DNA from 4 places in the Arthrobacter sp. CJ23 genome. Region 1 is predicted to be linked to each of the others. Evidence: riboswitches for the same ligand, from Rfam matches in the RefSeq annotation. Region 1 holds a riboswitch; each other region holds the start of a gene.
What was found. A riboswitch is a leader RNA that binds a small molecule or an ion and turns the genes downstream of it on or off. The one in region 1 is predicted to bind thiamine pyrophosphate.

Region 1 (7,626 bases):
GCCGTGTCCAAGGGCACCGAGCTGCGCCTGACCGACGAAAAGGGCCGCCAGATCATCGTCCCCGGCAACGTCCTTGGCTACGTGGAGATCGGCGCCGAGGAAGCCCGCCGCGTCGGTTTCGGCGTCCTCTAGGCACTCCCCGGAAACCAGGAGCCCCCATGCTTTCACTCGTCATCGTGGTCCTTGCCACCGCCGCCGCGGGCTTCATTGTCTGGGCAAATGACAAGCACCACGCAACGTACGGCATCATCCTGCCCGCCGGGGTGGCAGTGGCTGTGGGCATGCTGAGCTGGATCGTCTGCCTCCAGATCGGCCTGGGCTACCGGCCCGGCCTGACCTGGATGCCGTGGGTCCTGCCGATCGCCCTGGGTGCAGCGGCGTCCGTCGCAGCAGTGGCGTTCCTGGGCCGGGCGCGCGCCAAGCACGACATCCAGGCGCTGACCGCCGCGCTCAAGCTGTAGTTTCAGTCCTCGAGATCCGGCTCGTGCCCCGCTTCGGTGCACAGGCAGAGCCGGTTGCCTTGTGAATCCGTGACCACCACCCACCCGGGTGCGTGGTCATGGTTCATTAAGGCCCCGGTCGCCGCCGTTTTCTCGATGGCCGGGCCCGATTCGGCCAGGCTCCGGTGCACGTCCACGTGGATGCGGTTGGCGTTGGGCGTCGGCGATTCCTGGAACCACAGGGCCGGTCCCCTGCCATGGGGGTCCACGAGGTCCCCGTATCGTCCCTTGCGGTAGCCCAGGGCCACCCGCCAGACCTCGGAGATCGCTTCCGGATTGTCGGTGTCGATCGCCAGTTCCATGGTCCTGTACAGCCCGGGCTCGGCCACGGCTCCGGCGTCCGAGGCGGCAGCGCTGGCCGCGGTGGCGGCGGCGACGTCCCGGCTGCTCACCTCGGAGCCGGCGTCGTGCGAGGTGTACCGGAGGAAGACCCGGTTGTAGCGCCAGTCCAGATCGGGGTGGTGGTTCTGTTCTTCCGCGATCTGCCCGACGGCGGCAATCAGCGCCAGCGCGCCGGCTGCCGTCGGCGTTTTGTACACGGTGACGAGCCCGCCGAGCCGGTACCGCCAGTCCGGCAGTTCCGCCAAGGCGGCGTCGATCGCCGGCCTGGTGAGGACATTTTCCTTGCCTGCCATGGCTGCTCCTCGGCTTGGGACTCCCCGCTGGGGGACGCGCTTACAGGAACTCGGCCCGGCCTTCCATGGCCGAGGACGCCAATGCGTGCTCCCGGCGCGGAATCCGGCCCGCCTGCTTCGCCAGCCTACCGGCGATGACGGCGTGTTTGAAGGCCTCACCCATCAGGACGGGGTTCTGGGCGCGCGTCACTGCGGTGGCCAGCAGGACGGCGTCGCAGCCCAGTTCCATGGCCAGTGCGGCGTCGGAGGCCGTGCCGATTCCGGCGTCGAGCACCACGGGAACCGAGGCCCGGGACACGATCAGTTCGATGTTGTGCGGGTTCAGGATGCCAAGCCCGGTGCCGATGGGCGCGCCCAGGGGCATGACGGCGGCGGCGCCGAGGTTTTCCAGGCGCAGGGCCAGGACGGGATCGTCGTTCGTGTAGGCGAACACTTTGAAGCCGCGGTTCACCAGCTGTTCCGTGGCGTCCACCAGTTCCACGGCGTCCGGAAGCAGGGTGTGCTCGTCGGCAATGACTTCGAGCTTGACCCAGTCGGTTTCCAGGGCTTCGCGGGCCAGTTCGGCCGTCATCACGGCGTCCTTGGCAGTGAAACAACCCGCCGTGTTGGGCAGGACCCGGATGTTGTGGTCCAGCAGGAGCTGGAACAGGGACCCGGTTTCGGCCGGCGAGTAACGGCGCATGGCCACGGTGGTCAGTTCCGTGCCGGAGGCCAGCAGTGCGGCCCCCAGGCCGTCCAGGCTGGGCGCCCCGCCGGTGCCCATGATGAGGCGGGAGCCGAACTCCACGCCGTCGATCACCAGTGAATCAGTGCGCACCTCGGTGCCTGCTGCGGTCATGGTTCAGCCTCCCTGTACTGCGGTTACGAGTTCGAGTTCGTCGCCTTCTGCGAGCGCCGTGGCAGCCCACTGGCTGCGCGGCACCACTTCGGAATTGCGTGCGACGGCGACGCCCAGCTTGCCGCCGTCGGACGCCTGGCCGCGGTGGTCCAGCACGCGGCCGGTCACTTGGCTGACGAGGGTGGTGACGGAAGCGCCGTCGGAGAGCTCGTGGGCTGAGCCGTTGAGGGTGATGTTCATGCCGGATCCTTGCTTGCTGCGGAAGGGGTTGCTGCAGTGTGGACTGCTGATGTTGGGACGGATGAGCCGTGGCTTCCGGAGAAGCGGTCCGGGCGGAACCTGGACCACCGGGGGTCCTCCACTCCGGAGAGGAGCTGGCCGACGATCCGTGCGGCCACGGGGGTGAGCAGGACGCCGTGGCGGAAGAAGCCGGTGGCTACCACCAGGCCTTCGATGTCGCCGCGGCCGCCCTGGACGCGGCCGAGCAGGGGCGCGTTGTCCGGGGTGCCCGGCCGTGCCCGCGCCGTGGCTTCGAGCAGTTCTAGTTCGGCCACCGCGGGGACCAGGACCTGGGCGTCGCGGAGCAGCTGGTAAACGCCGCCGGCGGAGACGGCATTGGAGGAGGCGGACAGCCCGTCTTCACGCTGCGTCGCCCCGATCACCACGGTTCCGTCGTCCCGGGGAACGATGTAGACAGGCACGCCGCGCACCATGCCACGGACCGTGCAGGTCAGCAGCGGGCGGAGGTGTTCGGGAACGCGCAGCCGCAGGATGTCCCCGTAGACGGGACGCAAGGGCAGCGCGAGGCCCTCCGGGAGTCCGGCCAGGGCGGCGGCGCCGAGGCCGTTGGCCACCACAGTTTCCGCAGCCCGCACCACGGTTCCGTGCTGGGTCACGGTTCCGCCCCCAAGACCCGTCTCGGTCTCCAGTACTGCCCCGGCCACGCGGCCGTCCTCCCACAGGAGTGACGCGGCCCGGGCGCGGAGCGCAAAGCCATCCTCTGCCCCGGCCACCCAGCTGGGATCTCCCAGGCCGTGGTTGGCGAGGGACGCCAGGATCCGGCGGGCGAGCTTGCGGGGGTCCACCTGGTGGTCGGCGGGGATGACGAAGGCGCAGGAGATCTGTGGGCTCAGCAAGGGTTCGCGGCTCCGGGCTTCGCGGAGCGCCAGCGGTTCCACCGCCAGTCCGTGTGCCAGCTGGACGTCCCGGAGGTCGGCGAGCGCCCGCCGGTCCGCGGCGTCGGCACCCACGGCGAGGGTCGCCGTCGTGCGGTATCCGGTCCCAAGGGCCGCGTCCCCGGGATCCGACGCCGCCGGCAGCGTCCGTTCGAACTCCGGCCAGAGCGCCGAGGACTCCAGCATGAGGTCCAGGAGGTCTTCCTCCTGGTAGTGCAGTTCGCTGACGGGGGCCAGCATGCCGGCCGCGGCGTACGTGGCGCCCGTGGCCGGTGCGGGATCGATGAGGACTACGGAGCGTCCTGCTTTGCGGGCCTCCAGGGCGATGCCCAGCCCGATGATGCCTCCGCCGATCACGGCGACGTCCGCGTGCAGGGTGCCGGGACGGTTCTGCATTGTGTCAGCCATGGGGCTCCTTCCCTACGCCGGTACTAGCCGGATCAGGTCAAGCGGTCGGCGCTGAAGCCCTCTCAGCCGCGTGGCGTTTGTGACCGCCACTGCGGCTCCCGCAGTACCAGCCCAGTGTAAAGGAACTACGCTGTCTCCATGACCCAGCACGATGTCCACACCACGGCCCGCCTCTATCTCTGCACCGATGCCCGCAAGACGCAGGGCGATTTCGAAGACTTCGTCGATGCCGCTTTCGAAGGCGGCGTGGACATCATCCAGCTCCGCGACAAGTCCCTGGAAGCGGCCGAGGAACTCGAACTTCTCGAGGTCCTGCACAAGGTGGCCCACCGTCACGGACGCTTGTGGGCCGTCAACGACAGGGCCGATATTGCCCTGCTTTCCGGGGCTCCGGTGTTCCATATCGGCCAGAAGGACCTGCCGTTGCGCTCGGCCCGGCACATCCTCCACGACCCCACGGTGATCGGCCTGTCCACGCACACCACGGAGCAGATCGATGCCGCGATCGCAGCCGCCCCGGGCCGCAGCGGCCTGGACTATTTCTGCGTGGGCCCGGTCTGGGCAACGCCCACCAAGCCGGGTCGGGACGCCGTCGGCCTGGAGCTGGTCACATATGCAAAAGAAGCCGTGCGCAGGGCCGATGAGGAGACCGTGGGCGGCGTGCTGCTGCCCTGGTTCGCGATCGGCGGCATCGACCTCACAAACGTTGGGCAGGTCGTGGCAGCGGGTGCCGACAGGATCGTGGTGGTGCGTGCCATCACCGAAGCGGCGGACCCGACGGCGGCCGCCCGGGAACTGCTCGCCGCGCTCGACGCCGGGTAGCCAGTCAGTCCCTCACCGCTCATGCGCTTGGGCGCGAGGCCGCTCAGGCCGTCAGGCCGAGCCCGGTCATCCGGCGGGCGTGCCGCTCGGCGAGGTCCGCCGTCAGCTTCCCGAGGGTTTCCCGGGCGTCGCCGGTACTGCTGAGCAGCGGCCCCAGCAGGGCGTGTTCCATGCTGACGCGCTGGGCCTGGGTGAGGGCCTCGCCCACCAGACGGCGGCCCCACAGTGCCAGCCGGGAGGCAAGGCGCGGGTCCTCTGCCAGGGCGCGCTGCAGCAGATCACGCAGCACGGCCGTGGACTCCTCCGAGACCAGGATCCGCTCAACCACCTCACGGGTGTCCGCGTCGAGGAACTCGGACACTGACTTGTAGAAGTCCGAGGACACGGTGTCAATGACGTAGGCCTTCATCAGGGACTCGTACCAGTCGCCCGGCTTGGTGCGCTCGTGGAAGTGGTCCACGGAACGCTGGAACGGCAGCATGGTTTCCTCGGCATCTACGCCCAGCTCTTCGAGCCGGGCGCTGACCAGTTCGAAGTGCTGGAATTCGATCACCGCGATCCGGCCCAGCAAGGCACGGTCGTGCAGGGTAGGCGCGTAGCGCGCATCGGAGGAGAGACGCCCGAAGGCTGACAGTTCGCCATAGGCCATGACGCCCAGGAGGTCCGTCACGAGGCGCTGGTACGGAGCATTGCCGGCCGAAGATGTGCCCATGCTCCAAGACTAACCGCCGATTTCGGGCTAACCTGACTTTCGTGCCACATCATGGGATAGCGCCGAACGTCAGCGAACAGTCGTACCAGCTCGCGGAGGCATTTGCGGCCTTGCGGACCGAGCTGGAGCTGCCCGGCGCCTACCCGCAGGAAGCCCTGAAGGAGGCCGAAGCTGCGGTTTCCGCCCACGCCCTTCCGGATCGCGACCTCCGGGATGTCCCGTTCATCACCATCGACCCGGCCACCTCCACGGACCTCGACCAAGCCCTGTTCATCGAGCGCGCAGGCGAGGGCTACAAGGTGCTGTATGCCATCTCCGATGTGCCCTCCTTCGTGGCCCCGGGCGGGGCACTCGACTCCGAGACGCGCCACCGTGGGCAGACGTTCTACGCCCCGGACGGCAGGATCCCGCTCCACCCCGAGGTCATCAGCGAGAACGCTGGCAGCCTGCTGGCCGAGCAGGACTGTGCGGCGTTCGTGTGGGACTTCGACCTTGATGCGGCCGCGGAGGTCACGGCCGTGTCCGTCCGCCGGGCCACGGTCCGGAGCCGCGCCAAGCTGAGCTACAAGGGCGTGCAGGCCGAGATCGACGCCGGCACGGCCTCGCCCGTGCTGCAGCTCCTCAAGGAAGTGGGCCTCAAGCGTGTGGAGCTGGAGCGCCGCCGCGGCGGTGCCAGCCTGAACATGCCGGAGCAGGAAATCGTCCCCGTGCCCGACGGCGGGGGGTTCCGGATTGTGGCAGCGCCCAGCCTGCCGGTGGAGGACTGGAACGCCCAGATATCCCTGATGACGGGGATGGCCGCGGCCCAACTGATGCTGGACGGCAAGGTGGGGATCCTGCGCACCATGCCGGAACCGGACGAACGATCCCTGCGGCACTTCAAACGCCAGACGGCGGCCCTCGGCAGGCCCTGGGACGGCGAGATGAGCTACGGCGAATACCTGCGCACCCTGGATGCCACGGACCCCAAGCAATTGGCCATCCTGCACGCCGCCGGGATGCTGTTCCGCGGCGCAGGCTACACGCCGTTCGACGGAACGGTGCCCGACAATGTGGTGCAGTCTGCCATCGGCGCCCCCTATGCCCACACCACGGCTCCTCTGCGCCGGCTGATCGACCGCTTTGTCCTGGTGATCTGCGAGGCCCTGAGCAACGGCGGCTCCATCCCGTCATGGGTCCGCGACGCCCTCCCGTCCTTGCCCGCGATCATGGCCGCCTCGGACCAGCTCGCCGGGAAGATGGAGCGCATGGCCCTGGACACCGTGGAGGCGGCCCTGGTGGTCAACCACATTGGCGAGGAGTTCGACGCCGTCGTGATCTCCGGTTCCAAGCCGCCGAACGGAAACGGCAACGGCAACGGCCCGTTCGGCGTCGTGCAGATCGCGGAGCCTGCCGTCACGGCCCGCTGCGACGGCGAAATGGAGTCCGGCACCAAGGTCCGGGTGAAGCTTCTCAAGGCTGACATCGCCGCACGGGAGATCCGCTTCGCGCTCCTGTGACCGGCATGGCGCTGGCACCGATCCAAGCTTTGGGCCGCCCAGAGGCTAGACTGGCTGTGTAGTAATGGATGCCCGGTCGTTGATTCAGTTAATTTTTGAAGTCAACAAGCCCGCCCCTACGCGATCTTGAGAATTGCCCGCTGGTCACCAGTGCCAGTACTTAGATAGCCCGCGATCGGCTTCCACTGGATTTGCTTGCGCGCCCGTTCGTGCTCCGGATCGGCTCAGCCGCCGCCGTTGAGCACGCAGCGCCAATGCCCAAATGAATAAGGAAACTCCCTGTGAGTGAATTGCACACCCATGAAGTCCTGACTGACCCCAGCGGCACGGAATCGATCGAGCCCGAGGAGACCATCACCTCGGACGAGACGCCCCACGAGATCGAGGAAAAGTCCTTCGCCGATTTCAACGTCCGCGCAGACATCGTTGAATCCCTGGCCGATGCCGGCATCACGCACCCCTTCCCCATCCAGGCGATGACCCTTCCCGTGGCCCTCGGCGGCCACGACATCATCGGCCAGGCGAAGACCGGTACCGGCAAGACCCTCGGATTCGGCATCCCCGCACTGCAGCGCGTGGTGGGACAGGACGACGCCGGCTACGACAAACTGGCCGTCCCGGGCGCACCCCAGGCCCTGGTCATCGTCCCCACCCGCGAACTCGCCGTCCAGGTCGCCAACGACCTGCAGACCGCGTCCCGCAAGCGCAACGCCCGCATCGCCACGATCTATGGCGGCCGGGCCTACGAGCCCCAGATCGAGGCACTGCAGAAGGGCGTCGAGGTGGTTGTCGGTACGCCGGGCCGCCTGATCGACCTCTACAAGCAGAAGCACCTGAACCTCAAGAACGTCAAGATGGTCATCCTTGACGAGGCCGACGAAATGCTGGACCTCGGCTTCCTGCCGGACGTGGAGACCCTCATCGCAGGCACCCCGGCGGTCCGGCAGACCCTGCTGTTCTCGGCCACCATGCCCGGCCCGGTCATCGCCATGGCCCGCCGCTACATGACCCAGCCCACCCACATCCGCGCCGCAGAC
Region 2 (7,626 bases), 990 kb from region 1:
GCTCCCGCCCGCGGAGCCGGCAGCGGAGCCTGGCTGGAGCACCACGATCCGGTCCACCAGGTCCTTCCAGACGGACACGCGGTGTTCCACCACCACCAGGGTGGCGCCGGTCTTGTCCAGGCAGCGGCCCACGGCGTCGCGGACTTCCAGCACACCGGCGGGATCCAGGTTGGCGGTGGGCTCATCCAGCAGGATCAGCCCGGGCCGCATCGCCAGGATGCCCGCCAGCGCAAGGCGCTGCTTCTGCCCGCCGGACAGGGCCGACGTCGGGTGGTCCAGCGCCAAACCGCCGCCGGCAATGCTGCGCAACCCCACGTCGTCGAGCGCTTCATGGACGCGCTTCCAGATCTCCGCACGGGGGACGGCGAGGTTCTCGGCGCCGAAGGCGACGTCGTCGCCCAGGCGCGAGAGAACCACCTGCGTTTCCGGGTCCTGCTGCATGAGCCCGGCACGGCCCCGCTGCCCGCGCGGTGCGGCGCCGTCGATCAGCAGCGAGCCGCTCTCGTCGGCGTCGTCGTCATCCCCGCCCAGCACGCCGGCCAGGGCATGCAGCAGCGTGGACTTGCCGGCGCCCGAAGGCCCCAGCAGCAGCACGCGCTCGCCCGGCCCGATCTCAAGGTCGAGGCCCTGGACGGCAGGGGTGGAGCGGCCGGCGTGCCGCCAGCCCCACCCCCGGGCGGAGACTGCGGCAGGCCGGCCCGCAGTGGAAGCGGCGTCGGAAACCGGCATCAGGAGAAGACAGGCTCCGAGAAGGCCTTGCGGGAGGCGAACGAGCTCAGAACACCGGTCCTGGCCAGGCCACGGGTGGCGATCCAGGACAGCGCACCGGCGATGATTGCGCCGGAGATCGCGCAGAACACGATGTAGGCGGCCTTGTCGCCGGCTTCATAGGCGATGTTCCAGCCCCACGGCGCGAACGAGTCGTTCAGGCCGCAGAACAGGCCCGCACCGGCGCCGGCCAGCAAGGATACCGGCAGATTGAACTTCTTGTAGGCGAAGGCGGCGAACACCAGTTCCGCGCCGAGGCCCTGCAGCAGCCCGGAAATCAGCACGGTGGTGCCGTACTGGGAACCCATGATGAGCTCGCCCGTGGCGGCGACGGTTTCGCAGAACAGGGCCGCGCCCGGCTTGCGGATGATAAGCATGCCCAGCACGGCCGGAATCATCCAGCCGCCGGCGATCAGGCCGGTAAGGGGCGGGTACGTGGCGTTCATCGGTGTGGAGACGAGGGCCGCGCCCTGGGACCATGCCCAGAAGATCACGCCGCCGGCGATGGCGATCAATGCCGCCACCACGATGTCCACAACGCGCCAGTTGTAGCTGGCTTTCTTAAAGCTTGCTGTTGTCATTTCTGCCTCCTGAGTTACAGGAGGGGAAAGTGTTCCCCGGCTTCCGGACGGCCTGTGCCGCCCGCGGATCCGGACACTCTGAGAACTCGACTCCCTTACGCCGGTACTAACCGGATCAGGTTCGAGGGTCTGCGGCTGTCCGCACTCTCAGCGCCCTTCCACCGGCTGCATCCCTGCAGTGCCCGACGGCGGCGCTCCCCTGTCGTGATAAATCTGCCCTGATGGGCGTTCTCCAGTTTACACCTCGGGGCAGTTCCGGGCTTTTGGGGAGGGTCATATTGGGGGCGGGACGAGGTGGGTGCGATTCTGCTGGATCATCCGGGCCCTGACTCAAGTGCGGCCCGTCCTGGCGCGGGGGCAAGGGCAAGCCTGAGAGAATGATCCAGCAGAACTGCCGCAGCGAAGGGGCCCCATGACCAGCACAGACGGAAGCAACGGCGTCACGCCCCGGAACCCAGTGCCTGGAAGGACGGCGCCAGAACGTCCCGCCCCCGGCAGCACCGTGCCCGAACCGAGGCTCGCCGCGAGCGTCATCCTCCTGCGTGATGCCCCGGGCGGCCTCGAAACCTTCGTCCAGCACCGTGTGGCCACCATGGACTTCGCCGCCGGAATGGTGGTGTTCCCCGGCGGACGCGTGGACGCCGCGGACAAGGCCGGCCGGGAGTACCCGGACGGGCTGCTGGATGCCCACGCCCAGGACTGGAAGCTGGCTTCGATCGGGGCCGGCGCAGGCTCCGCACAGGCCCGCGCCGACGCCGGAATGGTACTGGCCGCAGCGCAACGCGAAGTGTTCGAGGAGGCCGGGCTCCGGCTTGACGCCGCGGACCTTCGCCCGTGGGCCAACTGGGTCACCCCGCCGGACATGCCCAAGCGCTTCGACACCTACTTCTACGTGGCCCGTCCCGCGCCGGGAGCCGAGCCGCGGCACCAGACCACGGAGGCGTCGTCGTCGCTCTGGATGCCGGTCCGCGACATCCTGGCCGCCGAAGAGGCCGGGAGACTGAAACTCATGCCGCCCACCTTGTTCCTGCTCAAGGAGGTAGGCGCGCTGGGGGGCGTGGAGGCCGTCTGGTCCGCCGAGCACCCGATCGTCCCGGTACATCCCGCCGCAGGTGCCATGGCGGCTTTCCTGAAGGGCCGCACGAACCGCCGCTAAGCCGCCGGGGCGGTGATCTCCGCTGCTCCGCCGCTCACGACGATTCCGCCGCTTGGAGGAATGTCGACGGTGAGCACGCTCGGACGGCCCACGTGGCTTCCCTGGTGCATCGCCCCGCCCGCCCCGCAGCCGCATCCGGCGAGGTGCCAGGCGCTAGGCTGGGGGTCATGAACCTCTTCTTCAAGCTTCTTGGCACCGGAGTGAGCATCGGCGCGGGAATCGTCGGCAGCAAACTCGTCAACGCGGCCTGGGAAAAGTCCACCGGCAAGAAGCCGCCCAAGGGCCACGACGACATGGAAACCAGCCTGCGTTCGGCCCTCGTTTTCGCGCTCATTTCGGGCACCGTCAGCACCCTCATCCAGGTCCTGGCCAGCCGCGGCACCCAGCGCGCCATCGCCCGATTCGCCAAGACCCAGGACATCGTCTAGCCAGCTTCTGTCAGTCCGAAGCCCTGCCGGCCGTTTCGCGCCCGGCGGCCTTTTGGTCTGCCCGCTCCCCCGCGGCCTTCTGGATCACAGCCTCCAGCTCGTCGGCGGTGAGCAGTTCCCGGTGGCCGTGCTTGGTACGGTAGCCCGAGCGGCCCACCATGTGCGCGGACACGGGAACGGTCAGCAACTGGAAGATCCAGGCCACCACCAGCACGGGCCACACCCACCAGGTCCGCATCTGCAGCCCGATGGCGGCCAGCAGCAGGAACAGGCCCAGCACCTGCGGCTTGGTGGCGGCGTGCATGCGGCTCATGAGGTCCGGGAAACGCAGCAGGCCCACGGCCGCGGCGAGGGACATGAGCGCCCCCACCACAAGGAAGACGGCGGTGACGGCGTCGATCACGGCGTCCGCGCCCGAAGCATCAGGAGTCATTGGGCTGTTCCCTCCGGTCGGCCACGAAGCGGGCCACGGTCACCGAGCCGATGAAGCCGATCACCGTGAGCGCCACCAGCAGCATGAGGTTGTTGAGGTGCCGGTTCACGGCCATGTCGATCGCGAGCGCGGCGCCCAGGATGGCCAGCAGCACGTCCGAGGCGAGCACGCGGTCCAGCAGGGACGGCCCGACGGCGATGCGGATGATCGCGCCGGCGGCGGCGAAGCTGAGGATCACGGCCGTGACGATGAGAACGATGTCCTTCACAGCGCTGCTCCTTCCGTGGCGGGCCGGTCTTCGGCCCTGAGTGCGTCGAGTTCCGCGCGCGTGCCCATGATGCGGATCAGTCCGGCCTCGATGTCCTGGACCTCGCGGCGGATCCGGGCGATGTCGGCCGGTGTGGTGACGTTGAGGGCGTGGATGTAGAGGGTGGAGGTGGAGCGGTCCACTTCCACCACCAGCGAGCCCGGGATCAGCGAGATGACGTGTCCGGTGGCCGTCACCATGAGATCCGAATGGCTCCGCAGAGGGACGGCGACGACGGCGTTGCGCACCTTGGGGCCGGACAGCACGGCCAGGTACATGACCTGGTAGCTCGCGGCTGCCACCTTGGCGAGGAACCCCAGTGCAAACGGGATGGCGCGCAGGATGTTGAAACGCCCGCTCAATTCCACGGGCGGCAGGTAGAAGAGCTTGGCCACCAGGATGGCGATCAGGGCTCCGAACAACAGGTTGCCGGGGCTGAAGTCCTGCCACAGGGCACCCCAGACAATCACGAGCCAGACCAGCAGGGGCAGCTCGGTCTTGAACGAAATAGGTTTCCGGCTCATTTGCCACCCCCCGGCTGCGCGGCAGTGTCCGGCTGTGCGGCATTACCCGGCTGGGCCGCCTGCGAACCCTGCCCGGGCAGCGGCGGCACCACGGCGCCGTCGCCGAGGACGGAGTGGATATACGCGGAACGGTCCAGCATGACTTCTCCGGAGTGGCCTGCCACTTTGAAAAGCGGCCCGGCGAAGACGGTAAGCGCAACACCAAAGGCCACCAGGGCCGCCGTCGCTCCCACCATGCTCCGCGGCAACAGCCCCACAGTCCCGCGGCCCGCCGGAACGGGGGTCAGCAGCACGGGGTCCGGGTACTCGGCGTCCTCGGGCTTGCGCCAGAAGGCACGGTTCCACACACGGGCGATGGCCAGGAGGGTGAGCAGGCTGGTGACCACGCCGCCCACCACCAGCACCAGGGCCAGCGGCGTGCCCAGCTCCACGCCGGCCTGCAGGAGGCCGAGCTTGCCGAGGAAGCCTGAGAAAGGCGGGATGCCGGCGAGGTTCATGGCCGGGATGAAGAAGAGCAGCGCCAACAGCGGTGAGAGCTTGGCCAGCCCGCCCAGCCGGTCCATGGAGGAACTGCCTCCACGGCGTTCGATCAGGCCCGCCACCAGGAACAGGCTGGTCTGCACGGTGATGTGGTGGGCCACGTAGAACACGGCGGCGCCCAGCCCTGCGGCGGACGACATCGCCAGGCCGAACACCATGTAGCCGATATGGCTGACCAGGGTGAAGGAGAGCAGGCGTTTGATGTCGCTCTGCGCCAGCGCGCCCAGGATGCCCACCACCATGGTCAGCAGCGCCACCACCATCAATGGCACGTTCAGGGTGTCTCCGGGGAACAGGAGCGTCTCGGTCCGGACCATGGCGTAAACGCCCACCTTGGTCAGGAGGCCGGCGAACACGGCGGTGACCGGGGCGGGGGCAGTCGGGTAGGAGTCCGGCAGCCAGAAGGACAGCGGGAACACGGCCGCCTTGATTCCGAAGGCCACCAGCAGCATGACATGGAGCAGGTTCTGCGTGCCCTGGTCCAGTTCGGCCAGTTTGATCGCAAGATCGGCCATGGTGATGGTTCCGGTGGCCCCGTAGATCATGGCAATCGCGATCAGGAACAGCACCGAGGAGACCACGGACACCACCACGTAGGTGACGCCGGCGCGGATGCGCGGCCCCGTCCCGCCGAGCGTCATGAGCACGTAGCTTGCCGTCAGCAGGATCTCGAAGCCCACATACAGGTTGAAGAGGTCGCCGGTGAGGAAGGCGTTGGACACCCCGGCCACCAGGATCATGTAGGTGGGGTGGAAGATCGAGACGGGCGCTTCCTGGTCGCCGTCGGCCATGCCCTGCCCCGTGGCGTAGACGAGCACCGCCAGGCTCACCACGGACGAGACCACAAGCATGAGCGAAGAGAACTGGTCCACCACCATCACCACGCCCCACGGCGGCATCCAGCCGCCGATCGTGACGGACGTGGTGCCGCCGTCCCAGACGGACGCCAGCAGGATGCATTCGAGCAGCAGGGTCGCGGACAGCAGGCCGATGCTGACGGCCCGCTGGGCTGCCGAGTGCCGGATCAGCAGGAAGGTCAGTGCGGCGCCCAGGATGGGGAGGACGACGGCGAGCGGTGCCAGATTGGCGAGGTTCACGCGGTGCCTCTTTCTTTAGGATCGCTTGCCGGGGAGTCCGTGCCGGCGCCGGCGCCGGTTACGCCCGGCCCGCCGGCGTCGTCGGGGCCGATGAGCCCGTCAGGCCCTGCAGCCGTCAGCGCGAACTCCGAGGTCTCCAGGGGCACAAAGGCGTCGTCCTCGGCGTCGAAGCTGGGGGTCTTGGCCACGCGGCGGTCTTCCATGTCGTCCTGGATCTCGTCCTGGCGGGCCAGGGCCCAGGTGCGGTAGATGATGCCGAGCATGAACGCGGTGACGGCGAAGGAAATCACGATCGACGTCAGGATCAGCGCCTGGGGAAGGGGATCGTTGTAGGCGCCGGGCTCCGTGTCCTTGTTGAAAAAGGGCGCCAGGCCGGCATATCCGCCGGTGCTCAGGATCAGCAGGTTGGTTGCGTTGGCCAGCAACATGAGGCCCAGGAGCACCCGGGTGAGGCTGCGTTCCAGGATCAGGTAGATCCCGCACGCATACAGGGTGCCCATGACGATCAGCAGGGTCAGGTTGACGCTCATGTGGTTCCCTTTCCGGACGCCGTGGCAGCCTCTGCCTCGCCGGTAAAGCCGGCGCCCGCCGACGCGACGTTCCCCGCGGCAACGGCCTCGGCGTGGGCTGCCCCGCCGGCAGGAGCAGCCTTTTCCTCAAAGTGTTCGTCGATCTCCGCGCCGAGGCTGCGCAGCACATCCAGGGCCAGCCCCACCACCACGATGTACACGCCGATATCGAAGATGGTGGACGTGACGAACTTGATGTCGCCGAACACCGGCAGCCAGACCTCGATGATGGCGCTCTGGAACACCTGCCCGCCCAGCAGCAGCGGCACAAAGCCGGACGCGGCCGCCGTCGCGAGCCCAGTCCCGAGCAGCGTTCCGGCACTCACGGTGGCGGCCTCGCTGAGTTCGAAGCGGCCGCCGGCCAGGTAGCGGATGGTCAGCGCGAGTCCGGCCGTCAGGCCTCCCGCGAAGCCGCCGCCGGGCAGGTTGTGGCCGGCGAGCAGCAGGTAGACCGAGAAGATGACCATCGAGTGGAAGATCAGCCGGGTGACCACTTCGAAGATGATCGAGCGGCGCTCCGGGGCCAGCGTCCTGCCTCCCAGCAGCCAGGCATCCCGGCCGACGTCGGCGAACTTCTTCGCGAGGGCCAGCGCGGCGCCGTCGCGGGAGTCACGCTCGACGCCGGTGCGGCGCCCCACGCTGCCGGCGGGCACCGTGGCGGCGGGGCGCAGGCGCTCGCCGCGGCCGCGGACGAAGATCAGGCTGGCGACGCCGGTGGCCGCGATAACCAGGACGGAGATTTCGCCGAAGGTGTCCCAGGCCCGGATGTCCACCAGCGTCACGTTGACCACGTTGAGCCCTCCGCCGCCTTCGTAGGCCAGCTTGGGGAAGTCGAGCGATACCGGGGCGGCCACGCGGGCCCCCATGGCGTAGATGGCCACGAAGATCATGGTGATGCCGAAGGCGGCGCCGATGATCACCCGGACCACCCGCAGCCGTCCGCCGGTTCGGTCGCGCAGTTCGGCGGGCAGGCTGCGCATCGCGAGGACGAAGGCCACCAGCACGATCGTTTCCACCAGCATCTGGGTTAGCGCGAGGTCCGGGGCGCCCTGCAGCGCGAACATGAGCGCGATGCCGTAGCCGGTCACGGACACCATGAGCACGGCCAGGAAGCGTTTGTTGGCGCGGACCGCGGCGAGTGCCCCCGCCACGATGCCGGCAGCCGCGATCAGCTGGAGCGGCGAATTCGGGTCGATGAAGTAGAGACCGCCGGGCAGCGGCTT
Region 3 (7,626 bases), 550 kb from region 1:
CGTCACCAAGAACAACCTTGAAGCGGCAGAGGAAGTCGTCCGCCAGCTGCGGCTGCGCGACATCGGCGGCATCATCGTGATCGACTTCATCGACATGGTGCTCGAGTCCAACCGCGACCTCGTGCTGCGCCGCATGGTGGAGTGCCTGGGCCGCGACCGGACCAAGCACCAGGTGGCTGAAGTGACCTCGTTGGGCTTGGTCCAGATGACCCGCAAGCGCATGGGCACCGGCCTCCTGGAGGTCTTCGGCGAGCAGTGCGAACACTGCGCAGGACGCGGTGTGGTGACCCACGATGAACCCGTGGAACACCGCCGCGCCAACGTGGTAGCCGCCGAGCACCACCGCCCGCACACGGAGTCCCAGCCCGCAGCCCGCACGGACCGCAAGCGCCGCCGCGGCAAGGGCGGCCTGGTCATCGACGCGCCCGTGGCGCCGCAGGCTCCGGCCCCGGCCCAGGCTGCTCCTGTGGCACCGGCCGCAGCGCACGAAGCTGTTGATCCGGTGCGCCAGGCGAAGGCCGAGGCAACGCGCGCCGCACTCGCCAACATCGCGGCCGCTGCCCACGCGGCGCACCTGCACGACGACGAGCTGCACCAAGCTGCTGCCGCTGCGGCTTCCGCTGCGGGACAGGCTGCCGAAGCCACCGACGCCGGTTCCCACGATGTGCGCACGGCACCCGTGCTGCGCTTCGGCGGCGAGGAGGTCGCGCTGCCGTTCGTGGACCACTCCGAGGACGCTGCGTCCACTGCGCCGGCCATGAGCCTGGACCTCCTTGCGGAGGCCTTCCAGCACCTGGGCGAAGCACCCGCTGCCAAGGCGCCGGCCGCCACAGCGCCGGCCGCCACGGCGCAGGCCGCGGCGGCTGAGGAAGCCCAGGGCTCGTCCCGCTCCCGCGGACGGCGTGGCCGCCGCAACCGCAGCGCCAGCCGCGCCCAGGGCGCAGCCAACGAGACCACCGTGGAGCACCACGATGTGGCCCCGCCGGCCGCCGGCGGCACCACGCACGAGGCCAAGGCCCCGGCAGCGGTGAAGGCATCGGCCAAGGCGGCGCAGGCCAACGAGCCGATCATCCTCGGCGTCGGCGTCCCGGCCTCCGAACTCTAGGCTGGCCGGTCTCCGGGCAGGCCGTTCACAGCAGCACCGGGCCCCGGCAGGCTCCGCACAACGCGGACCCTGCCGGGGCCTTGCTGTATCCGGCCCGTTGGCTACACGGCCCAGGGGACGGGAGCCCCGGGGTCACAATGTCCGGGTAACCCGGGGGCGCCGGACGTGTCGGCTACGCTAGGGATCTGACACGGGGTGCCGGCACAAGCCTGGCTGAGATCCAGACCCGTTGAACCTGTCCGGTTAGCACCGGCGAAGGGATGTCTTTCATGACTTCAACGTCCTATTCGACTGTCTACCCGCTTCCCTCCACGGGCCGCAGGATCCCCAGGGTGCTCAGCATCGCCGGTTCCGATCCGTCCGGTGGGGCCGGTATCCAGGCGGACCTGAAAAGCATCGCGGCCAACGGCGGCTACGGCATGGCTGCCGTCACCGCCCTGACCGCCCAGAACACGCAGGGCGTCACCGGCGTCCACGTGCCGCCGGTGGAATTCCTGCGCCAGCAGCTTGAAGCCATCAGCGACGACATCGCCGTGGATGCCGTCAAGATCGGCATGCTGGGCGACGTGGCCGTCATCGACGAGGTCCGCCGCTGGCTCCAGAAGGTGCGGCCCGCCGTCGTGGTCCTTGATCCCGTCATGGTGGCCACCAGCGGCGACCGGCTGCTGCGCGAATCGGCCGAAACCGCCCTGCGGGCCCTGCTGCCGCTTGCGGACCTGATCACGCCCAATCTGCCGGAGCTGGCCATGCTGCTGGGCGAGCCGGAGGCCTCCGACTGGGCCGCGGCCCTGGACCAGGGCAAGCGGCTGGCGGCGGAATGCGGCAACACCGTGCTGGTCAAGGGCGGGCACCTGCCCGGTATGGAATGCCCGGATGCCCTCGTCAACACCACGGGCCTGCTCCGGCAGGACGTGGTGGAAGTCGCCGGAGCCAGGGTCCACACCCGGAACAGCCACGGCACGGGGTGCTCCCTGTCCGCGGCCATGGCCACGGCCCAGGTCCGCCACGGCGATTGGGAAGCGTCCTTGCAGGAGGTCAAGCCCTGGTTGCAGGAGGCGCTGGCCACCTCCGGAAGGCTCGAAGTGGGCCAAGGCAACGGCCCCGTCAACCATTTCCACCAGCTGGAGCGCGCGCTGAGGCCGGGGGAGTACGCCGCGCAGCTGTGGCGGGACGCCTCGCCCGAGCTCCAGGCCATCTACGGCCTGGAGTTCATCCGCGGGCTGCAGTCCGGCGAACTGCCGGAGCGCGAGTTTGCCTACTACCTGGCCCAGGACGCCCTCTATCTCAACGGCTACTCACGGGTCCTGGCCAGGGCCGGCGCCTTGGCCCCCACCGAGGCTGAGCAGCTCTTCTGGGCCAGCGGATCCCAGCAGTGCCTGGAAGTGGAGTCGGAACTGCACCGGAACTGGCTGGCCGGCCGGAACGTGGAGGCGGCCACCGGGCCCGTCACCAAGTCCTACGTGGACCATCTGCTGGCAGCGTCGGCGTCGGGCAGCTACGCCGTGCTGCTCGCCGCCATCCTGCCCTGCTACTGGCTGTACGCGGAGGTGGGGCAGCAGCTCCACGGCGCCTACGTGGAGGCCGGAGCTTCATCGGAGCACCCCTACGCCGATTGGCTGCGTGCCTACGCGGACGAGGACTTCGCGGCCGCCACCAGGCAGGCCATTGACTTCACGGATGCCGCCGCCCGGGCAGCTTCGCCGGCGGAGCGGGACGCCATGCGCGAGGCCTTCGCCTGGTCCTGCCGCTATGAGACGGCGTTTTTCGACGCTCCGCGGCTGCACGCCTGAACGCGGCCACAGCGCGGGCGGCGCGTGCGGCGGGCAGAAAGCCAGGCTGCGCCGCGCGTCGCAGGTGCCGATCCCAACTTAATCGCCGGAAGGCTGTAGGCTGTATGGGCACGGTACCGGACGCAGTGATGCCAGCTTGTGGTGATCATCACCTGGCGGCCTCCGGACCTGGCCTCATTTGCAGCCGAAGGCCAAACTAGCGTAATCTAGATCTTCGGTGCTTACGCCAACACTTGGGTTATGCCCCTTGGAATTGTTCATGGGATGACTCACGGGCTTCGATCTGAAGTCCACGGCGTTGAGGCACAGCGGGAACCAGGCCGGTTTCGGTTCAAGGTTCCGCACGCAAATTTAGTAAGAAACGTCGAGAGAAGTGAGTGCCCAAGTGGTGTACGCGATTGTCCGCGCAGGCGGCCGCCAAGAAAAAGTTTCCGTTGGAGACTACGTAACGCTGAACCGCGTCCCCGGTGGAGCCGGCAGCACGCTTGAGCTGCCCGCCTTGCTCCTGGTTGACGGTGACAAGGTCACCTCCGCCGCTGCGGACCTGGCCAAGGTCAAGGTTACGGCCGAGATCCTCGAAGACCTCCGTGGTCCGAAGATCGTCATCCAGAAGTTCAAGAACAAGACCGGCTACAAGAAGCGCCAGGGTCACCGTCAGGAACTGACCAAGATCAAGATCACGAGCATCAAGTAACTTCTGTTACGTTGTTCCGGTTTTCAGTTTCCCCAGAAATTTAAAGGCAGGCATTTCAAATGGCACATAAAAAAGGCGCGAGCTCCACTCGCAACGGTCGTGACTCCAACGCCCAGTACCTGGGCGTAAAGCGCTTCGGTGGCCAGGTTGTTTCCGCTGGCGAGATCATCGTCCGCCAGCGCGGCACCCACTTCCACCCGGGCGCCGGCGTCGGTCGCGGTGGCGACGACACCCTGTTCGCCCTGCAGGCAGGTGCGGTTGAGTTCGGTACTCGCCGCGGCCGTCGCGTAGTGAACATCGTTGCTGCTGCAGCTGCAGAGTAACAGCAAGTTCTGAACCGGTGGAGCGGGCCAACAGGCCCGCTCCACCGTTCTTTTAACCGCATTACAATCGACTAGGAAGCCTCCGGGCGACTGGTTCAGCAATAGAGGAGATTCACGTGGCGAGCTTTGTAGACCGGGTAGTCCTGCACGTATCCGGCGGTACCGGCGGCCACGGCTGTGTCTCTGTCAAGAGGGAGAAGTTCAAGCCGCTTGGCGGTCCCGACGGCGGCAACGGCGGCGACGGCGGCGACGTGATCCTGCGGGTGGACCACCAGACCACCACGCTGCTTGACTACCACCACGCCCCGCACCGCCACGCCACCAACGGCGGCCCGGGCATGGGCGACTGGCGCGGCGGCAAGAACGGCGAAACCCTCATCCTGCCAGTGCCGGACGGCACCGTCGTCAAGACCAAGGATGGCAAGGTCCTGGCCGACCTCGTGGGCGAAGGCGCCGAATACATTGCCGCAGCTGGCGGCCAGGGCGGCCTCGGCAACTCCTCGCTGTCCTCCCAGAAGCGCAGGGCCCCCGGCTTCGCGCTCCTTGGCATCGAAGGCGATTCCAGCGACATCGTCCTGGAACTGAAGTCGATTGCCGACATCGCGCTGGTGGGCTTCCCATCCGCCGGTAAGTCCAGCCTCATTGCTGCCATGTCCGCCGCGCGGCCCAAGATCGCCGACTACCCCTTCACCACCCTGATTCCCAACCTGGGCGTTGTGGAGTCCGGCGACGTCCGCTTCACCATCGCCGACGTCCCCGGCCTCATCGAAGGTGCCAGCGAAGGCAAGGGCCTGGGCCACAACTTCCTGCGCCACGTTGAGCGCTGCGCCGCCCTGGTCCACGTCCTGGACTGCGGCACGCTCGAATCCGACCGCGATCCGCTCTCCGACCTCTCCATCATCGAGGCCGAGCTGGAGAAGTACGCCGTGGACATGAGCTACGCCGGTGTCGACGGCGAAGTGGTTCCCCTGAACCACCGCCCGCGCCTGGTGGCCCTGAACAAGGTTGACCTCCCGGACGGCAAGGACATGGCGGAATTCGTCCGCCCCGAACTGGAATCACGCGGTTACCGGGTGTTCGAGATCTCGGCCACGAGCCACGAGGGCCTGCGCCAGCTGGGCTTCGCCATGGCCGAGATCGTCAAGGCGGCCCGCGACGCCGTCGCCGCGGCCCCGCCGAAGGTTGCCCCGCCGGTGCTGCGTCCCCGCGCCGTCAACGAGTCCGGCTTCCGGATCCGCCGCGAAGAAAAGAACCTCGAGCCGCTGTTCCGCGTCCTCGGCGAGAAGCCGGTCCGCTGGGTCAAGCAGACCGACTTCACCAACGAGGAAGCCATCGGCTACCTCGCCGACCGCCTGGCCAAGCTCGGCGTCGAAAATGAACTGTTCAAGGTCGGCGCCAAGCCGGGCGATACCGTGGTGATCGGCGAGGACGACGGCGTTGTCTTCGACTGGGAGCCCACCATGATGGCCGGCGCCGAACTGCTGGCCACCCCGCGCGGCACCGACATCCGCATCGCCGATATCGGTGACCGCCCCACCCGTTCGCAGAAGCGCGAAGAGCAGATCGAGCGCCGCGAGGCCAAGGCTGCCGCGCGTGCGGAGCTGGAAGCCGAGCGCAAGGCCGGCATCTGGACCGAATCCGTCAGCCGCCGTCGGGCCGCAGCCCAGCCCCTGAAAGAAAGCAGCCTGGACACCGGTGATGACGCCTAGGACTCCTGAGTCCCCGAAGCACACTGAAGAAGCCGAACGCGCAGCCCTGGCCGGGGCCAAGCGCATTGTGGTCAAGGTCGGCTCCTCGTCGCTGACCAGCATCAAGGGCGGCATTTCGGAGAAGGCGCTGACCGCCCTGGTCAACGCCCTCGCCGAAAAGCGCAACGCCGGCACGGAGATCATCCTGGTTTCCTCCGGCGCCATCGCCGCGGGCCTTGCCCCGCTCGGCCTGGCCAAGCGGCCACGGGACCTGGCCACGCAGCAGGCTGCCGCGAGCGTCGGCCAGGGGCTGCTCATGGCCCGGTATACCCAGGCTTTCGGCGCGCATGGCGTGACCGTCAGCCAGGTGCTGCTGACCGCCGATGACCTCATGCGGCGCACGCAGCACACGAACGCTTTCCGGGCGTTGGACCGCCTGCTGAACCTCGGCGTGGTGCCGGTTGTCAACGAAAACGACACCGTGGCCACGCACGAGATCCGTTTCGGCGACAACGACCGTCTTGCGGCCCTGGTGGCGCACCTCGTCCGGGCCGATGCGCTGGTACTGCTCTCCGACGTCGACGCCCTCTACGACGGCCCGCCGTCGCAGGGCGCCGAGCGCATCCCCCTGGTCCGGGGTCCGCGGGACCTTGAGGACGTCACCATCGGCAAGGCCGGCAAGGCCGGGGTGGGTACAGGCGGCATGATGACCAAGGTCGAGGCCGCGTCCATGGCCGCCGGATCCGGCATCCATGCCCTGGTGACCTCGACGGCGAATGCCGCCGCGGCGCTGGCGGGGGAGGATGTGGGAACCTGGTTCGCCGTCAATGGCAACCGCAAGCCCGTCCGGCTGCTGTGGCTCGCGCACCTCGCGTCCGTTCAGGGGCGCCTGCTGCTCGACGACGGCGCCGTCAAGGCCGTGCGCGACCGCCACACCTCGCTGCTTCCCGCCGGCCTTGCCGGCGTGGACGGCGAATTCGAGGCGGGCGATCCCGTGGAGATGGTTGCCCCCGACGGCACGGTGGTGGCCCGGGGACTGGTGAATTATTCTTCGGTGGAGCTTCCGCGCATGCTGGGACGTTCCACCAAGGAACTCGGCAAGGCCATGGGCCGCGGATATGACCGCGAAGTGGTCCATGTTGACGACCTCGTGCTCGTTTAGCGGCGGGGCTCCACTAAACTTGGAGCATGACTGAAGCGCTCACGCCCGATAGCCCTGTGATTTCCGACGCTGTAGTGTCCGGCCTTGCCGGCATCGCGCCGGAGAGCCCTGCTGCCGCAAGCGAGCCGCTGACCCCGGAGTCCATTGAATCGGCCGTCCACGCCATCGCCGACCGTTCGCGCATGGCTGCCCGCCGCATGGCCCAAGCCAACCGCGCCTGGAAGGACCGCGCCCTGCGTGCCATCGGCGCCAAACTGCTGGAGAACCAGGCCGGCATCCTGGCTGCCAACGCCAAGGACGTCGCCGCCGGCCGGGAGAACGGCACCTCCGCCGCGCTCCTGGACCGGCTCACGCTGACCCCCGCCCGCATCGACGGTCTCGTGGCCGCCCTGGAAAACCTTGCAGGCCTTCCTGACCCCGTGGGCAACGTGGTCCGCGGCCAGACCCTCCCGAACGGTCTGCGCCTGCGCCAGGTCAACGTCCCCATGGGCGTGGTGGCCGCCATCTACGAGGCCCGCCCCAATGTCACGGTGGACATCGCCGGGCTCGCCCTGAAGAGCGGCAATGCCGTCATCCTGCGCGGCGGTTCCGCCGCCGCCCACACAAACTCCGCCCTGGTGTTCCTCCTGCGCGACGCGCTGGAGTCCGTGGGCCTGCCCGCCGACGCCGTCCAGACCGTGGACCAGTACGGCCGGGAAGGCGCCAACGTGCTGATGCGCGCCCGTGGCCGGGTGGACGTGTTGATCCCGCGCGGCGGCCGCGAGCTCATCCAGACGGTGGTGATGAACTCCGCTGTGCCGGTCATCGAGACCGGCGAGGGCAACGTACACATCTTCATCGACGAGTCCGCCGGCGAGGAAATGG
Region 4 (7,626 bases), 380 kb from region 1:
GTGGCAACAAAGATTTCGGCAAAACCCATGGAGAGTACTCTCATTCCTTCTAACGGACCGTGATGCTGGCAGGAAGCCGGCACGGCAGCCCGGATGGTGCCGCACCGTCACAGCCCAGCCTAGTGCAGCCGGGTCCCTCAGCGGATGGCCACTCGGAGCCGGTTACGCCACGGATCCTCGAAGCGCAGCTCCAGGCCGGTGTGGTGGCTTTCGATGCCCGCGACCTTGAGGCGGTCGGCCAGGGCACCGATGTCATCGCCGGACGGCACTTCGATCACTACCTCGCCCAGGCCCAGCGTGTCTTTGCGCGGACCGGCACCCCGGCTGTTCCAGACATTCATGGCCATGTGGTGGTGGTAGCCGCCGGCGGAAACGAACAGCGCCTGCCCATGCCAGCCGGCGGTCTTTTCGAAGCCGAGGGCGTCCACGTAGAAGTCCTGCGCCGTCTGCACGTCACCCACCTGGAGGTGGACATGCCCGACGCCGGCGTTCGCCCCACGCTGGCCGCTCACGGCGGCTTCGCTCAGGTGCTGCTGGAGGTAGCGCTGAGGGGGCAGCGGAAGGCTGTCCATGACAACAGTATTGCCGTTCCACTGCCAGCCTTCGCGGGGCTTGTCGTAGTAGAGCTCGATGCCGTTGCCCTCGGGGTCCGTGAAGTAGAAGGCCTCGCTGACCAGGTGGTCGGCGCTCCCTACGAAGGCCTGCGGCTCGAACTGCGCGGCGGTGGCCACCGTGGCGGCGAGCGCGGCCTGGTCTTCGAACAGCAGGGCGGTGTGGAACAGGCCCGCTTCGCCCCGGCCGGGGATGTGGAGCCCGGCCGCCGGGGAAAGGTGCACCAGCGGCTTGCCGACGCGGCCGAAGTAGACGCCGCCGTCCTGCTCGGCCACGGCGTCCAGGCCCAGGGCGTCCCGGTAGTAGCCGCTCATGAGCTTCATGTCGCCGACCTTGAGCATGACGGTGCCCATGGTGAGTTCGGCAGGAAGAAGGTCCTGGCTGGATGGTGTGGTCATGCGAAGCTCCCGGGTCCTGTTGGTGCCGACGTTCGGCATCCTCTACCTATCTAAATTACTTGAAGCTTCAATTTATTCCTAACCGGCCGAATTCGTCCGGATAATGTTCCCGCGCAGCACGATGTGCCTGAGTCCACGCACGGTGGACAGGTCCGCGCGCGGATCGTCCGCGCAGAGCACGACGTCGGCGCTGGCGCCTTCGCCGATACCCTCGACCCCAAGCCAGTCCCGGGCTCCCCAGCAGGCGGCGTCCAAGGCAGCGGCAGCCGGGAGGCCGGCGTCGTGCAGTGCCAGGATCTCATCGGCAATCCGGCCATGCCGGATGACGCTCCCGGCGTCGGTCCCGGCACGGACCGCCACACCGGCTTCGAAGGCTTCCAGGACGCGCTCCTTGCGGCGCTCCCACAGCCTGGTCATGTGTGCCGCGTAGACGGGGAACTTGCCGGCGGCCTGGACGGCGATGTCCGGGAAGGTTTCGATATTGACCAGCGTGGGGACGATCGGCACACCCTGGCCGACCAGCCGCGGGATGTGCCGCGGGAGCAGGCCCGTGGCGTGCTCGATGCAGTCGATCCCGGCGTCGAGCATGTCATCGATGGTGTCCTCGGCGAAGCAGTGCGCCGTGACGCGGGCGCCCTCGTCGTGCGCGGCGGCAATGGCGTCCTTGACGGTCGCGGCCGGAAAGCAGGCCGCCAGGTCACCGGTCCCCCGGTCGATCCAGTCGCCCACCAGCTTGACCCAGCCGTCGCCGGCACGGGCCTGCTTGCGGACGGCCTCCACGAGGTCCGCCGGTTCCACTTCCTCGCCCAGGCCCCGGATGTAGCGGCGGCTCCTGGCAATGTGGCGCCCCGCCCTGATGAGCCGCGGCATGTCCGGCCGCTGCTGGATCCAGCGTGTGTCGCTGGCCGAGCCGGCGTCACGGATCAGCAGAGTTCCGGCGTCGCGGTCTGCCGTGGCCTGGGCCAGGGCGGTCCCTTCGTCAACAGCGCCGCCCTTGCCGAGGCCCACATGGCAGTGCGCGTCTACGAAGCCGGGCACCACCCAGCCGTCCAGCACCGCGTCCGGTTCCGCGGCCGGCCGTTCGAACGTCAGTAGCCCGTCCACGGACCAGAGCCCGCGACGCTCCTGCTCGGTCCCGGTGAGCACGGTTCCGCTGAATTCGATGATGTTGGCCATGGGGAAATCCTAATCCGGCCGGGAAATCCTGGTCCGGCCGCAACATGACTGCTCTTGACCCCGGGCATGGCGGCGGCTGTGGTAGCTTCGTCTACGACCACACGGGGGCCCTTGCATGGGCTGAGATCAGGCTGACGCTGCCTGCGACCGTTGAACCTGTCCGGGTAATGCCGGCGAAGGAAGTGAGTAATCCTTGAGCACCACAGAAACACAGCACAGCCCTGCCCAGAACGAGGCAGCAGCGGTCACCCAGTCGCTGAAATCCCACTCCTTGGCGTACCTCGAGGACCCCGCCAACGGCATCCGGGTTCCTGTCACGGAGATCGCGCTGGAGCCCTCCCCCAACGGTGAAGCCAACGCGCCTTTGCAGGTGTACCGGACCGCCGGTCCGGGCAGCGACCCCGTGGTGGGGCTGGAGCCGTTCCGCTCCGCCTGGATCGAAGCACGCGCCGACACCGAGGTCTACTCGGGACGCGAGCGGAACCTGCTCGACGACGGCAAGTCCGCCGTGCGCCGCGGCGCAGCCTCCGCGGAGTGGAAGGGCGCGCAGCCGGTGCCCCGCCGCGCCGTCGAGGGCAAGGTCGTCACGCAGATGCACTACGCCCGGCAGGGCGTGGTGACGCCCGAGATGCAGTTCGTGGCACTGCGCGAAAACTGCGATGTTGAACTGGTCCGCAGCGAAGTGGCCGCCGGCCGCGCCATCATTCCCAACAACATCAACCACCCGGAATCCGAGCCGATGATCATCGGCAAGGCCTTCCTGGTGAAGATCAACGCCAACATCGGCAACTCCGCCGTCACCAGCTCCATCGCCGAGGAAGTGGACAAGCTGCAGTGGGCCACCCAGTGGGGCGCGGACACCGTCATGGACCTGTCCACCGGCGATGACATCCACACCACCCGCGAATGGATCATCCGCAACTCCCCTGTTCCGATCGGCACCGTGCCGATCTACCAGGCGCTGGAAAAGGTCAACGGCGAGGCCAACAAGCTCACCTGGGAAATCTTCCGCGACACCGTGATCGAACAGTGCGAGCAGGGCGTGGATTACATGACCATCCACGCCGGCGTGCTGCTGCGGTACGTGCCGCTCACGGCGAACCGCGTCACGGGCATTGTCTCGCGCGGCGGGTCCATCATGGCAGGCTGGTGCCTGGCCCACCACGAGGAGAACTTCCTCTACACGCACTTCGACGAGCTGTGCGAGATCTTCGCCAAGTACGACGTCGCGTTCTCCCTCGGCGATGGCCTGCGGCCGGGAGCGACGGCGGACGCCAACGATGCTGCCCAGTTCGCCGAGCTGGACACGCTGGCGGAGCTCACGCAGCGCGCCTGGGAATTCGACGTCCAGGTCATGGTGGAAGGTCCGGGCCACGTCCCCTTCCACCTGGTCCGCGAAAACGTCGAACGCCAGCAGGAACTCTGCAAGGGCGCCCCTTTCTACACCCTGGGCCCGCTGGTCACGGATGTGGCCCCCGGCTACGACCACATCACCTCGGCCATCGGCGCCACGGAGATCGCCCGCTACGGCACGGCCATGCTCTGCTATGTCACGCCCAAGGAACACCTGGGCCTGCCGAACAAGGACGACGTCAAGACCGGCGTGATCACCTACAAGATCGCGGCCCACGCTGCCGACCTTGCCAAGGGCCACCCGGGCGCGAACGAACGAGACGACGCCCTGTCCAAGGCACGCTTCGAGTTCCGCTGGCGCGACCAATTCGCGCTGTCCCTTGACCCGGTCACGGCCGAGGCGTTCCATGACGAGACCCTCCCGGCCGAACCCGCCAAGACGGCGCACTTCTGCTCCATGTGCGGGCCGAAGTTCTGCTCCATGCGCATCAGCCAGGACATCCGCGACGAGTACGGTTCCGCGGAGTCACAGGCCGCCATCGCCGAGCTGTACAGCGGCATGCGGGAAAAGAGCCAGGAATTCCTGGCCTCGGGCGGCAAGGTCTACCTGCCGGAGCTGCAGCTTCCGGTGCCGGCGGCGGCTGTCGCGTCAAGCGAAGGCGCGTCAGGAAGCCTGAACTGAGCGGGCACGGCTGACATCAGCCAGGAAGGAGCGGATGATCCGGTTTCCTTCGGCTGAATCCTGGGGCCGGTGTCCTCCTGCTGCAACGCGGCGGAGGGCGCCGGTTTCCTGCAGGTAGCCGGCGATTTCCTCGTACAGCGGCTCCCAGCCGCCGGTGAGGACGAGCGTGGGCACGCCGGGGACGATGTGCAGCGGGGCCTCCCACGGCGGGGCCTGGAGCCGGAGCCGGCGTGCGGTGCGGCGGGCCTCTGGGGTGTCGAGCCCGCCCGGCTCCATCGAGAAGGCGCGGCGGACGTACTCGCGCTGGTAATCGTCGTCGCTGAGCTGGTGCCGGACCGCGAACAGCGGTTCCATGAGTGCCCGGTAGGCGGCGGTGGCGGGCAGTTCGGCCGTCAGGGACAGGCAGGCCGGCTCCACCAGGGTGAGGGAACGGACCAGGTCCGGCCGGGCCACGGCGGCGAGCATGGCCGAGATGGCACCCTCGGCGTGGGCCACAACGTGCCCGCCGGCGGGGTTGTCCGAGATGGCGCCGATGATGATGGAGATGTCCTGGGCGACGTCGGATTCCACCGGTTCGGCTGCCGGGTCGAAACCGTTCCGGCGCAGGAACAGGGCGTCGTAGTCCAGGGCCATGCCGTGCTGCTTGGGCCAGGCGGCGGCACCGAAACTGCCGGCGCCGTGCACAAAGACTACGCGCTGCTTTTGCATGATTTCACCCTATGCCACGGCCCGGACATCCCAACTGAGTAGCGCTAAGTGTCGTTATGAGCGTTCAAAACGACACTTGGCGCTACTCAGTTGGGTGGGAAAGCACGCGCCTTACTTGCCGAGGAACTTGTCGAAGCCCTTGGGCAGGTTCAGCGAGGAGGGGTCGAAGTCCGTTGCGCCCTGGCCGAAAGCGGCACCGGTGGGCGCTGCGGCAGCGGCGGCGCTGCGCTTGGCCTCGGCGTCGCGCAGTTCCTGGGCTGCCTTGGCCGGGTTGCCCGAGCGTGCCTTCTTCTTCGGGGCGCTCTTGCCGCCCTTGCGGCCGCCGGGACCACCAAGTCCGGGCATGCCCGGCATGCCGCCGCCCTGGGCCAGCTTCTTCATCATCTTCTGGGCCTGCGCAAAACGCTCCAGCAGGCCGTTGACCTCGGAGACGGTGACGCCGGAACCCTTGGCGATGCGGGCGCGGCGGGAGCCGTTGATGATCTTCGGTGCCACGCGCTCGTGCGGCGTCATGGAGCGGACCACGGCCTCGACGCGGTCGATCTCGCGCTCGTCGAAGTTCTCCAGCTGCTGGCGGATGTTCTGCGCACCCGGCATCATCATGAGCATCTTCTTCATGGAGCCCATGTTGCGGATCTGCTGCATCTGGGCGAGGAAGTCGTCCAGGGTGAAGTCTTCCTGGTCGGCGAACTTCTTCGCCATCCGGGCGGCTTCGTCCTTGTCCCAGTTCTTCTCGGCCTGTTCGATCAGGGTGAGGACGTCGCCCATGTCCAGGATGCGGGAGGCCATGCGGTCCGGGTGGAAGAGCTCGAAGTCGTCCAGGCCTTCGCCGGTGGACGCGAACATGACCGGCTTGCCGGTGACGGACGCCACGGAGAGGGCGGCACCACCGCGGGCGTCGCCGTCGAGCTTGGACAGCACGATGCCCGTGAAGTTGACGCCCTCATCGAAGGCGAGCGCCGTGTTGACGGCGTCCTGGCCGATCATGGAGTCGATCACGAACAGCACTTCGTTCGGGATGATCGCCTGGCGGATGCGGCGCGCCTGGTCCATCATGTCGGCGTCGACGCCGAGACGGCCGGCGGTGTCCACGATCACGACGTCGTGCAGCTTCTGGCGGGCTTCCTCCACGCCGGCGCGTGCGACGGCGACCGGGTCCCCAATGGGGTGCTCCAGTTCGGAAGTCGTTCCGGGGTGCGGCGCGAACACGGGCACGCCCGCCCGGCCGCCAACCACCTGGAGCTGGGTGACTGCGTTGGGACGCTGAAGGTCGGCAGCAACGAGCACGGGGCTGTGCCCCTGGGCCTTGAGCCACTTCGCGAGCTTGCCCGCGAGGGTGGTCTTGCCGGCGCCCTGGAGGCCGGCAAGCATGATGATGGTGGGGCCGGTCTTCGCCAGGCGGATGCGGCGGGTCTCGCCACCGAGGATCTCGACCAGTTCCTCGTTGACGATCTTGACGATCTGCTGGCTCGGGTTCAGCGCACCGGAAACCTCGGCACCGAGGGAGCGCTCACGGATGCGGCCCGTGAACTCGCGGACCACGGGCACGGCAACGTCCGCGTCCAGCAGGGCGCGGCGGATCTCCCGGACGGTGGCATCGACATCGGCCTCGGAGAGGCGGCCCTTGCCACGGAGATTCTTGAAGGTTGCTGTCAACCGGTCAGAGAGTGAATTGAACACGCGCCGTGCACTTCTTTCGATGGTCTACGAATGGCGGCCGAAAACGGCACACCTGAGTCTTGACGATTCCTGCCCCAACAAATTTGTCTCAACTACGTTTGTCTCAACTACGGGGACTCGACTATCTAGGGTACCAAGTCGCACCTTCAAGATGGCATGCTGGCACGGTGACCAGCAAAACAACAGTGAAAACGTTGCTCATCCTCGGTGCATCAGGCGATCTGACGGGCCGGCTGCTGCTTCCCGGCCTCGCCGGGCTCCTCGCGACCGGCCGCGCCGCCGGCCTGAAACTCGTGGGGGCAGGCTCGGACCCGTGGACCGCCGCACAGTGGCAGGGACGCGTGGCCGGCGCCTTTGCGGCGGCCACCGATGGCGCCGATGCTGCCGGCAAGGAGGCCCTGGCCGGCGTCACGGCGGGCACCGTCTACCACCAGCTCGACGTCACCGCCGAGGGCCCGCTGGCTTCCCTGCTGGCCGGCCTGGAGGCGCCGGTGGCGGTGTACTTCGCGTTGCCGCCGCACGTCAGCCAGAAGGCCTGCGAGGTGCTCCGAGGCGGGCAGCTGCCACAGGGAACGCGGCTGGTCATGGAAAAGCCCTTCGGTTCCGGATCGGAATCGGCCTCCGAGCTGAACCGCACCCTGGCCGCACTGGTCCCGGAAGACCACATCCACCGCGTGGACCACTTCCTGGGCAAGGCCACGGTGCTGAACATCCTGGGCCTGCGCTTCGCCAACCGCTTCCTGGAGCCCGTGTGGAACCGGGAGCACATCGAGAAGGTGGAGATCATCTTCGACGAGGACCTCGCCCTCGAGGGCAGGGCCCGCTACTACGACGGCGCGGGCGCCCTGCGGGACATGGTCCAGAGCCACCTGCTCCACATCATGGCCCTGCTGGCCATCGACGCCCCGGCCACCATCGGGGAGCGCGACCTCCGCGACGCCATCGCCACGGTGCTGCGGGCAAGCAGCATCGCCGCACCCTACCGGGCCTCGACCAGGCGGGCCCGCTACACGGCCG

Region 2: linked by a shared signal. The riboswitch ahead of NVV90_RS18940 (ECF transporter S component) and the one ahead of NVV90_RS14295 (FAD-dependent oxidoreductase) in region 1 are both predicted to bind thiamine pyrophosphate.
Region 3: linked by a shared signal. The riboswitch ahead of thiD (bifunctional hydroxymethylpyrimidine kinase/phosphomethylpyrimidine kinase) and the one ahead of NVV90_RS14295 (FAD-dependent oxidoreductase) in region 1 are both predicted to bind thiamine pyrophosphate.
Region 4: linked by a shared signal. The riboswitch ahead of thiC (phosphomethylpyrimidine synthase ThiC) and the one ahead of NVV90_RS14295 (FAD-dependent oxidoreductase) in region 1 are both predicted to bind thiamine pyrophosphate.

Annotation. Positions count from the first base shown of each region.
Region 1 is NZ_CP102950.1:3,202,761-3,210,386, forward strand. Features, by position in the region: gene NVV90_RS14270 (DUF3107 domain-containing protein) at 1-132, shown strand, start outside; gene NVV90_RS14275 (hypothetical protein) at 159-461, shown strand; gene NVV90_RS14280 (4a-hydroxytetrahydrobiopterin dehydratase) at 464-1,135, opposite strand; gene NVV90_RS14285 (thiazole synthase) at 1,176-1,973, opposite strand; gene thiS (sulfur carrier protein ThiS) at 1,977-2,213, opposite strand; gene NVV90_RS14295 (FAD-dependent oxidoreductase) at 2,210-3,556, opposite strand; TPP riboswitch at 3,549-3,668, opposite strand; gene thiE (thiamine phosphate synthase) at 3,695-4,378, shown strand; gene NVV90_RS14305 (ferritin-like domain-containing protein) at 4,422-5,090, opposite strand; gene NVV90_RS14310 (RNB domain-containing ribonuclease) at 5,132-6,589, shown strand; gene NVV90_RS14315 (DEAD/DEAH box helicase) at 6,871-7,626, shown strand, end outside.
Region 2 is NZ_CP102950.1:4,197,744-4,205,369, forward strand. Features, by position in the region: gene NVV90_RS18935 (ABC transporter ATP-binding protein) at 1-729, opposite strand, end outside; gene NVV90_RS18940 (ECF transporter S component) at 729-1,349, opposite strand; TPP riboswitch at 1,424-1,560, opposite strand; gene NVV90_RS18945 (NUDIX domain-containing protein) at 1,762-2,505, shown strand; gene NVV90_RS18950 (DUF4235 domain-containing protein) at 2,673-2,933, shown strand; gene mnhG (monovalent cation/H(+) antiporter subunit G) at 2,944-3,366, opposite strand; gene NVV90_RS18960 (monovalent cation/H+ antiporter complex subunit F) at 3,356-3,634, opposite strand; gene NVV90_RS18965 (Na+/H+ antiporter subunit E) at 3,631-4,197, opposite strand; gene NVV90_RS18970 (Na+/H+ antiporter subunit D) at 4,194-5,834, opposite strand; gene NVV90_RS18975 (Na(+)/H(+) antiporter subunit C) at 5,831-6,364, opposite strand; gene NVV90_RS18980 (Na+/H+ antiporter subunit A) at 6,361-7,626, opposite strand, start outside.
Region 3 is NZ_CP102950.1:2,656,217-2,663,842, reverse strand. Features, by position in the region: gene NVV90_RS11770 (Rne/Rng family ribonuclease) at 1-1,105, shown strand, start outside; TPP riboswitch at 1,287-1,383, shown strand; gene thiD (bifunctional hydroxymethylpyrimidine kinase/phosphomethylpyrimidine kinase) at 1,375-2,895, shown strand; gene rplU (50S ribosomal protein L21) at 3,281-3,589, shown strand; gene rpmA (50S ribosomal protein L27) at 3,649-3,912, shown strand; gene obgE (GTPase ObgE) at 4,029-5,621, shown strand; gene proB (glutamate 5-kinase) at 5,611-6,762, shown strand; gene NVV90_RS11740 (glutamate-5-semialdehyde dehydrogenase) at 6,789-7,626, shown strand, end outside.
Region 4 is NZ_CP102950.1:2,821,781-2,829,406, forward strand. Features, by position in the region: gene NVV90_RS12570 (hypothetical protein) at 1-29, opposite strand, end outside; gene NVV90_RS12575 (VOC family protein) at 138-1,010, opposite strand; gene NVV90_RS12580 (amidohydrolase family protein) at 1,089-2,186, opposite strand; TPP riboswitch at 2,278-2,385, shown strand; gene thiC (phosphomethylpyrimidine synthase ThiC) at 2,380-4,221, shown strand; gene NVV90_RS12590 (alpha/beta fold hydrolase) at 4,204-4,929, opposite strand; gene ffh (signal recognition particle protein) at 5,041-6,609, opposite strand; gene NVV90_RS12600 (glucose-6-phosphate dehydrogenase) at 6,777-7,626, shown strand, end outside.